One region of the Streptococcus sp. HMSC071D03 genome, then DNA from elsewhere that is predicted to be linked to it. Evidence: predicted binding sites of a transcription regulator. Region 1 holds the regulator's gene; the other holds the start of a gene.
What was found. Region 1 encodes HrcA, which represses chaperone genes, less so after heat shock. Its sites were predicted from a motif close to TTAGCACTCNNNNNNNNNGAGTGCTAA; they were not measured.
Positions count from the first base shown of each region.

Region 2: a site for HrcA is predicted at 2,362-2,388, ahead of HMPREF2837_RS06890 (ATP-dependent Clp protease ATP-binding subunit). Genes of this name have one in related genera too.

Region 1 is NZ_KV807720.1:10,110-14,540, reverse strand. It holds gene dnaK (molecular chaperone DnaK) at 1-1,307, opposite strand, end outside; gene grpE (nucleotide exchange factor GrpE) at 1,684-2,199, opposite strand; gene hrcA (heat-inducible transcriptional repressor HrcA) at 2,226-3,260, opposite strand; gene HMPREF2837_RS03135 (DUF2812 domain-containing protein) at 3,422-3,934, opposite strand; gene HMPREF2837_RS11850 (DUF2812 domain-containing protein) at 3,956-4,431, opposite strand, start outside.
Region 2 is NZ_KV807774.1:2,070-6,500, reverse strand. It holds gene HMPREF2837_RS06910 (bifunctional methylenetetrahydrofolate dehydrogenase/methenyltetrahydrofolate cyclohydrolase) at 1-134, opposite strand, end outside; gene HMPREF2837_RS06905 (amino acid ABC transporter ATP-binding protein) at 273-1,007, opposite strand; gene HMPREF2837_RS06900 (amino acid ABC transporter permease) at 1,007-1,690, opposite strand; gene HMPREF2837_RS06895 (DUF1797 family protein) at 1,881-2,111, shown strand; gene HMPREF2837_RS06890 (ATP-dependent Clp protease ATP-binding subunit) at 2,507-4,431, shown strand, end outside.

The DNA.
Region 1 (4,431 bases):
GGTGCAGCTGGGATATCAGTCAATTGGAAGCGTCCAAGAGTCTTGTTATCTGCTGCCATTGGGCGTTCCCCTTGAAGAACGTGGATATCAACGGCTGGTTGGTTGTCTGCTGCAGTTGAGAAGACTTGTGATTTAGATGTTGGAATTGTTGTGTTGCGGTCGATGAGTTTTGTGAAGACTCCACCCATTGTTTCAATACCAAGTGACAATGGCGTTACGTCAAGAAGGACAACGTCTTTTACATCACCAGTGATCACACCACCTTGGATGGCAGCTCCCATAGCCACTACTTCGTCAGGGTTCACTGATTTGTTTGGTTCTTTACCAGTTTCAGCTTTAACAGCTTCAACAACGGCAGGGATACGAGTTGAACCACCGACAAGGATCACTTCGTCGATTTCTGACAAGCTCAAACCTGCATCTGAAAGGGCTTGGCGAACTGGAACTTTTGTACGTTCTACAAGATCACGAGTCAAATCGTCGAATTTAGCACGAGTCAAAGTCATTTCCAAGTGAAGAGGTCCAGCTTCACCAGCAGTAATAAATGGCAAGCTGATTTGAGTTGAAGTCACTCCAGAAAGGTCTTTCTTAGCTTTTTCAGCTGCGTCTTTCAAACGTTGAAGAGCCATCTTGTCAGCTGACAAGTCGATGCCGTTTTCTTTCTTGAATTCTGCTACCAAGTAGTCGATGATTTTTTGGTCAAAGTCGTCACCACCGAGTTTGTTATCCCCTGCAGTTGCCAATACGTCAAAGACACCATCACCCAATTCAAGGATAGATACGTCGAATGTACCACCACCAAGGTCAAATACCAAGATTTTTTCTTCTTTGTCTGTCTTGTCCAAACCGTAAGCAAGAGCTGCTGCAGTTGGTTCGTTGACGATACGTTCTACTTCAAGACCAGCGATTTTACCAGCGTCTTTTGTTGCTTGACGTTGAGCATCATTGAAGTAAGCTGGAACTGTGATAACTGCTTTCGTTACTTTTTCACCAAGGTATTCTTCAGCGTAACCTTTCAAGTATTGAAGGATCATAGCTGAAATTTCTTGTGGAGTGTATTCTTTTCCGTTTGCAGAGACTTTTTCAGAAGTTCCCATCTTAGATTTGATAGAGATGACTGTATCTGGATTTGTAACTGCTTGACGTTTTGCAGCGTCACCAACGATAATTTCTCCGTTTTTGAATGAGACTACAGATGGAGTTGTACGGTTCCCTTCTGGGTTTGCGATGATTTTTGATTCAGTTCCTTCAAGAACTGCTACTGCTGAGTTTGTTGTACCTAAGTCAATACCGATAATTTTAGACATGTGTTTTTCTCCTTGTTATTTTTTCTCTTTTTTCTTTTTGATACTCTTCTTAGGTGGCTGCGCCGTCAGAGCTTGACTTCGTCAATCTCTTTGACTAAACTTTGAGCCTAAGGTCTCAAAGTTTGCGCAAATAGCGCCACGGCGAAGAGTATCGCCAATGGTTCGCTTCGCTCACTATTGCAAAGCTGAATAATTTTTTATCTTTCTTCATAGTTTAGTGTCGTTTCGGACAAGGTTTTTATTATGTAAATTGCGACACGAGAAGTCGAAATTATACGCAGTAGCTGATTGGCAGTTCACTTCGCAAATGCTTGTGACCAGCCTAATCACCCTTGCGGGGGTGCGTCAACGAAATCACAGATTTCTGACTTACCGCCTAGTTATACACGACTACCATAGTCGGTCTTAGGATGCGGTCATGGAGTTTGTAACCTTTTTGGAATACTTGTGCGATGGTATCTGCTGGGTGTTCATCGTCTGCTGGGAGAGTTTGGATGGCCATATGATAGTTATGGTCAAATTCGCCATCAGCTGCGATTTCTTCGATACCTTCTTGTTTCAGAGCATGTACCAAACTTTCTTGGACCATTTCCAAGCCCTTCTTCACATCATCTGTCAACCCTTCGACGGCAAGGGCACGTTCGAGGTTATCGAGTGATGGCAAGATAGCTTTTGCCAAATCTTGGCTGCGATAGCGTTGCAAGAGTTGGCGCTCTTCGTTGGCACGGCGCTGAATGTTTTGCATTTCTGCATGGGCACGAAGGTATTTGTTTTCAAATTCCTCGGCACGTTCATTGGCCAAGTCCAATTCAGACTTTTCAGGTCTTGTTTCTTCAGCTGTTTCAACAACTTCCTCTTCTTTTACTTCTTCATTTTTAATATCTTGGGCCATTTTCGCCTCCTTTAATGATTTCAATTTTAATTCACTTCATAGTGATTACTGCTAAGATAGCGGTAAAAATCCGTCAACTTCATGGTTAGAACTCGATTGACAACATTAAGTTGATTAACCAATTGTTGATAATCCAGATTAACTGGACCTATAATCGCAAGAATTCCAAATCCACGATAGGGAATCAGGAACTTACTGCTAATCACTGCTAAGTCAGCAAGACAAGATTCTTGGCTATCCGCAACTCGGACACTTTGCATCTGGTCGCCAATCAGATTTTCTCGAATTTCCAAAGCTACCTTTTGTGGCTGATCAAAGAATTGATAGGCTGCTAGATTAGCGAAATTCAAAAGATTGACTTTCCCAGAAACCACGATATTTTCATTGAACATTTCTTTGAATATATGCTCGACGAGATCCATAACGTTATCCGTTGTTGTAAAGTAACGTTGGATAACTTGCGGAATCTCTGTCCGAATCTTGTAATGAATATCCAAAACAGTTTGATCCAGGAAACGCTCTTGAATCATGGTCTTGAGGCGATTTAAATCCTCCTGCAAGAAATTTCTCGGAATCAAAAACTGACTGGTAACTGTTCTAGACTCATCAAGCGTAAAAACTGCCAGTGCTGTATGTTGTCCAAGGACAACAATATCAAAAGCTGTCAACTTCTGCCTACTTGGTTCAACATCCAGTGCTACAACCGTACAACCACTCAAGTCTGCCAAGATTCTCGTTGCCTCTTGAAGAATATCCTCAAGTTTGAAGAATTCCTGATCAAAGGCTTTTACAATCTCATAAACTTGATTCTCAGCTAAACGGTCGAAGGATAAGGAGTGTTTGACATAGTATTGAAATCCAGCTACACTCGGCATCCGACCACTGGAAGTATGTGCCTTTTCAAGCAAACCTTGCTTTTCTAAAGCCGCCATGTCATTTCGAATGGTAGCACTACTAGAGTTGATAGACTCTTGCAAGGCTTTGGATCCAACAGGTTCGTGCGTTTTGGTAAAGATGTCAATAATCAGATTTAAAATATTCTGCTGACGTTCTGTAACCATCTCGCTACTCCTCTCTGATAGATCTTTTTAGCACTCGTAACCTCCAAGTGCTAACTCATGATTCTATTATACACCCTTAGAAAAGAATGTCAAGACAAAAACTCAAAAAATTAGCACTCTTTTACCAAGAGTGCTAAAAATCAGTCTGAGGACCTAGAAAATCATCTTACATTCTCAAGATATTTCTTTTTAAGTCTGTAAAAACTATAGATTAGATATAAAATCATGAGGGCATAAAGGGCAAAAATAAGGAAGAAAGACTGAGAGAGATTTTCGCGAAACAAGCTCATACAAATAGCTAGACCGCCAGAGATAGAAACTGTAGATGTACGAAGTCTAGATTTCACATCAGCCCATCGAAGACGATTGTCCATGAAAGATTGATCATTTAAATCTACATCACAAGTTGCTTTTCGAAAAACAGAATAAGAACAATTTTCCACAAATTCCCATCCTCTATCCTTAATACTTTGTAAATCTACCTCATTTTTTCTAAGATAGCTAGTATTCCACACACGGTAAATCACATCATCTGGTCGGCATTGGTCAAAACAGAAAAAGCCAAAACGATTCGATTTAAATTTCCAACCTTTCAAATGCATCTCATGCAAATAATCTTCTACCTTATCCAAATCAAAAATGGTAAACATTTGAAATTGTACTTTGCTATTCATTGTCTAACCTCCAAAATGGTTTTATTTATCAGATAATTCTTTCCACTTTTGACTCAATCTCCAAAAAATATAAGAAATCTGAATCGCATGGACTATCAATAAAACTCCATCGATTATAACAATCAAAAACATTTCCCAACTGAAAGAACTACCTCCAGTGACAAACTTTGTGAAAACCGGTAGTAGAGCTAAAAAGAGAAGCAAAATAGGAAGCATCCGCCTCGTTAAAATCCGTTTGACCATAGCTAACTTCCCGGCCACGTCGTTATAAATTTCAAACTCCGCATCCGACTCAATTTCAGAATGTGCTTTTCTAAAGTAGGAAAACCCATTAAAGTTTGTAATATGCTCCCAACCACAGTCTTTAAATAGTTGTAAATAGGAGGCTCTCTCTGACTTTTTCATAGGATAAAAGTCCAACTGATAAGACACCTGCTCTGGTTGGCACTTTTCAAAAGTATACTTAACCGCAACTACTAAGTTAGAGTAACTTACTT
Region 2 (4,431 bases), on a different contig from region 1:
GCTGGATTTTCTCCGACTAAAATAACGACCAAACCAGGCACCAAGCCTGTCTCTTCTTTCAATTTCGCAGTCTTTTCAGCCAATTGTCCCTGTAACTTGGCCGCCAAGGCCTTCCCATCAATCATCTGTGTCATGTGTTTTCTCTTTTCTAACAAATATCTTCTATTATATCAAAAATATACTTGTCCCTCTAACACTTCTTACCTAAGAGATCTTATAGTCTGAAACTATAAGAAAAAGCCCTTATCGAGCTTTTCTAGATTACGATATTCTTACAAAACCTTACTCAAGAAATCCTTGGTTCTTTGTTCTTGGGTTTGTTCAAAGACTTGCTCTGGAGTTCCGTCTTCGACAACAACACCGTCAGCCATAAAGATGACACGGTCTGCTACCTCACGCGCAAAGCCCATCTCATGCGTTACGATGACCATGGTCATTCCTGACTTAGCAAGTTCTTGCATAACTGCTAGTACTTCCCCTACCATTTCTGGGTCTAGGGCAGAAGTCGGTTCATCAAAGAGTAGGACATCTGGTTCCATGGCAAGACCACGAGCGATAGCAATACGTTGTTGCTGTCCACCAGACAAACTTTGTGGATAAGCATCTGCCTTATCTGGTAAACCAACCTTTTCCAAAAGCTCATGGGCTCTCTTCTCAGCAACTTCCTTACTTTCGCCTTTTGTCTTAATAGGAGAAAGCGTGATGTTTTCCATTACTGTCATATTTGGAAAGAGATTGAACTGTTGGAATACCATTCCCATCTTTTCACGCATGGCAAAGAGGTCATTTTTCTTATCCGTAATATCCACTCCTTCAAAGATGACCTTGCCTTTTGTCGCTTCTTCGAGGAGATTCATGGAGCGAAGGAGGGTTGACTTCCCGCTACCTGACGGTCCGATAATCACCACAACTTCTCCCTTTTTAATCTCCAGATCAATTCCTTTTAAAACTTCATTTTTCCCAAAATTTTTATGAAGGTTTTCAATTTTTATAAGCGTTTCAGTCATTATTTTTTCTCTCCTTGTCCCATACGATTTTCAAAAGCTTTCAAGGCTAGTGTCAAGACAGAGGTCATAATCAAGTAGTAAAAGGCCGCAAATAAGAGTGGAGTTAAAGGTAGGTAGGTGGTTGTTGACACCGTAGTAGCTCCATTCCACAATTCCATGACACCGATTGCTGACAAGAGTGAACTATCCTTGATAATGGTAATAAACTCATTCCCCAAGGCTGGCAAGATATTCTTGATAGCCTGTGGCAAGATGACATAGCGCATAGCATTTTTAGGACGAATCCCTAGAGAGTAAGCCGCCTCTAATTGCCCTTTAGGTACTGCATTGATACCAGCACGAACTGTTTCTGATACATAGGCACCACTATTCATAGAGATAATGATAATCCCTGGAATCAAACGTGAAAAATCAACTCCCAAAACTCCAATCTGAATTGTCGGAGCATTGATGTGCATAAGGGCGAAAGCAATCATGATCTGTACCATCATAGGTGTTCCACGGAAAATCCAAATATAAACATTGGCAAGCCAAGCTAAGGGCTTCATTTTAGAACGTTGAGCAAAAGCCAAGACTATCCCTAAAATTGTTCCCAAAAAGACAACCAAAACAGAAATCAAGACCGTTACGAGAGCACCATAATTAAAATATGGCAGATATTTAGGTAAAAAAGAAAAATTCATAGATACACTACTTTCTAACTTAAAACTTGTATAAGGATAACATATTTTGCATAAAAATGCAACTTCTTTTCCTGATATTTTCAATAAAATTTCAAAGAAAACAGAAATAGCGAGAAATCTTAGTTTTTCCTAGTCAAGTAGATACTCTTTATGGTAAAATAGTAACGATAAGAAATGGAGGAGAATCAAAATGGAATCACATTTGGTTAGAATCATCAACCGCCTAGAAGCAATGACAAAAGATGGTGGTAACTTAAAACGTAACTTTGAGCGCGAGGGAGTTGTTGTAGCTGAAGTTGCTTTTAACCATGATGAAGAAAATGGCCCAATCTTTACTCTTCGTGATGTTGAAGCTCGTGAAACATATACTTTTGATAGCATCGACTTGATTGCGATGGAAATCTACGAACTTCTATACTAATGATAGATATACAGAGGCTAATAAAAAGATCCCGACCTCACTTTTTATTAGCAATCAAACTTTGACGCGGTAGCTGATTGGACTTTTCGTTCGTCTTTTAGACTCCCAAAACTCCTAATCATCTTCGCGGGGCTGGGACTACGAAATCGAGACTTTGTCTATCGATTTCTGTCCCACCGCCTTTCACCAACGAGAATCCTTTTTGTATGACAAATAGGATTTTTTTCTTACTATCAAGATTTTCTCATGATTAGCGCTCTACTATTTATAGTGCTAGTATCCAATCTTTTTACTTGAATTGCCCAATAATCATGATATAATTAAATTATATACTTGTTTGACTATTTTTGACCTTTTAGATTTAGTCAAAACTAAGAAAGAAATGAGGTGGCGGTATGCTCTGTCAAAACTGTAAAATCAATGACTCAACAATTCATCTTTATACCAATCTCAATGGACAACAAAAGCAAATCGATCTTTGCCAAAATTGCTACAAAATTATCAAAACAGATCCTAACAATAGCTTATTCAAGGGCATTACAGATTTAAACAACCGTGATTTTGATCCCTTTGGAGACTTCTTTAACGATCTCAACAACTTTAGACCTTCTTCTAATAACAACAATATCCCCCCAACCCAGTCAGGGGGTGGATACGGTGGAAATGGTGGCTATGGTGTCCAAAATCGTGGTCCTGCCCAAACCCCACCACCAATCCAGGAAAAAGGACTCTTGGATGAATATGGTATCAATGTCACTGAGATTGCCCGTCGTGGAAATATTGACCCTGTAATTGGCCGTGACGAAGAGATTATCCGTGTCATTGAAATCCTCAACCGCAGAACTAAAAACAATCCTGTTCTTATCGGTGAACCTGGTGTTGGTAAGACAGCTGTTGTCGAAGGTTTAGCTCAGAAAATTGTTGACGGTGATGTTCCCCATAAGCTTCAAGGTAAAGAAGTCATCCGCTTAGATGTCGTTAGCCTTGTTCAAGGAACAGGTATCCGAGGTCAGTTTGAAGAGCGCATGCAAAAACTCATGGAAGAAATTCGTGAGCGCGAGGATGTTATTCTCTTCATTGACGAAATTCATGAAATTGTCGGTGCTGGTTCAGCAGGAGAAGGGAATATGGATGCAGGAAATATCCTAAAACCAGCTCTTGCTCGTGGCGAACTCCAACTTGTTGGTGCTACTACCCTCAATGAATATCGCATCATCGAAAAAGATGCTGCCCTTGAACGTCGTATGCAACCTGTTAAAGTTGATGAACCAACCGTTGAAGAAACCATTATTATCCTGAAAGGTATCCAAAAGAAATACGAAGATTACCATCATGTTCACTATACTGATGGGGCTATCGAAGCTGCCGCTACCCTTTCTAACCGCTACATCCAAGATCGTTTCTTGCCAGACAAGGCTATTGACCTTCTAGATGAAGCTGGTTCAAAAATGAACTTAACCTTGAACTTTGTAGATCCTAAGGTCATCGACCAACGCTTAATCGAAGCAGAAAATCTCAAGGCACAAGCAACCCGCGATGAAGATTTTGAAAAAGCAGCCTACTTCCGTGACCAGATTGCCAAATATAAGGAAATGCAAAAGACCAAGGTAACGGATCAGGATACTCCAATCATCAGCGAAAAGACAATCGAACACATCATCGAGCAAAAGACTAATATTCCAGTTGGTGATTTGAAAGAAAAAGAACAGTCTCAACTTATCAATCTAGCAGATGACCTCAAGGCTCATGTTATTGGCCAAGACGACGCTGTAGATAAGATTGCTAAGGCTATCCGTCGTAACCGTGTCGGACTCGGTACTCCAAACCGTCCAATTGGTAGCTTCCTCTTTGTTGGTCCTACCGGTGTCGGTAAGACAGAACTTTCTAAACAACTGGCCATCGAACTCTTTGGTTCTGCTGATAGCATGATTCGCTTTGATATGAGTGAATACATGGAAAAACACAGCGTTGCTAAACTCGTTGGTGCCCCTCCGGGATACGTAGGCTATGATGAAGCTGGACAATTGACTGAAAAAGTTCGTCGTAACCCCTACTCACTGATCCTCCTAGATGAGGTTGAAAAAGCCCATCCAGATGTCATGCATATGTTCCTTCAGGTCTTAGATGACGGGCGCTTAACGGACGGCCAAGGGCGTACTGTCAGCTTTAAAGACGCTATCATTATTATGACCTCAAATGCAGGTACAGGTAAGGCAGAAGCTAGTGTTGGATTTGGTGCTGCTAGAGAAGGCCGTACTAACTCTGTCCTTGGGGAATTAGGCAACTTCTTTAGTCCAGAATTTATGAACCGTTTTGATGG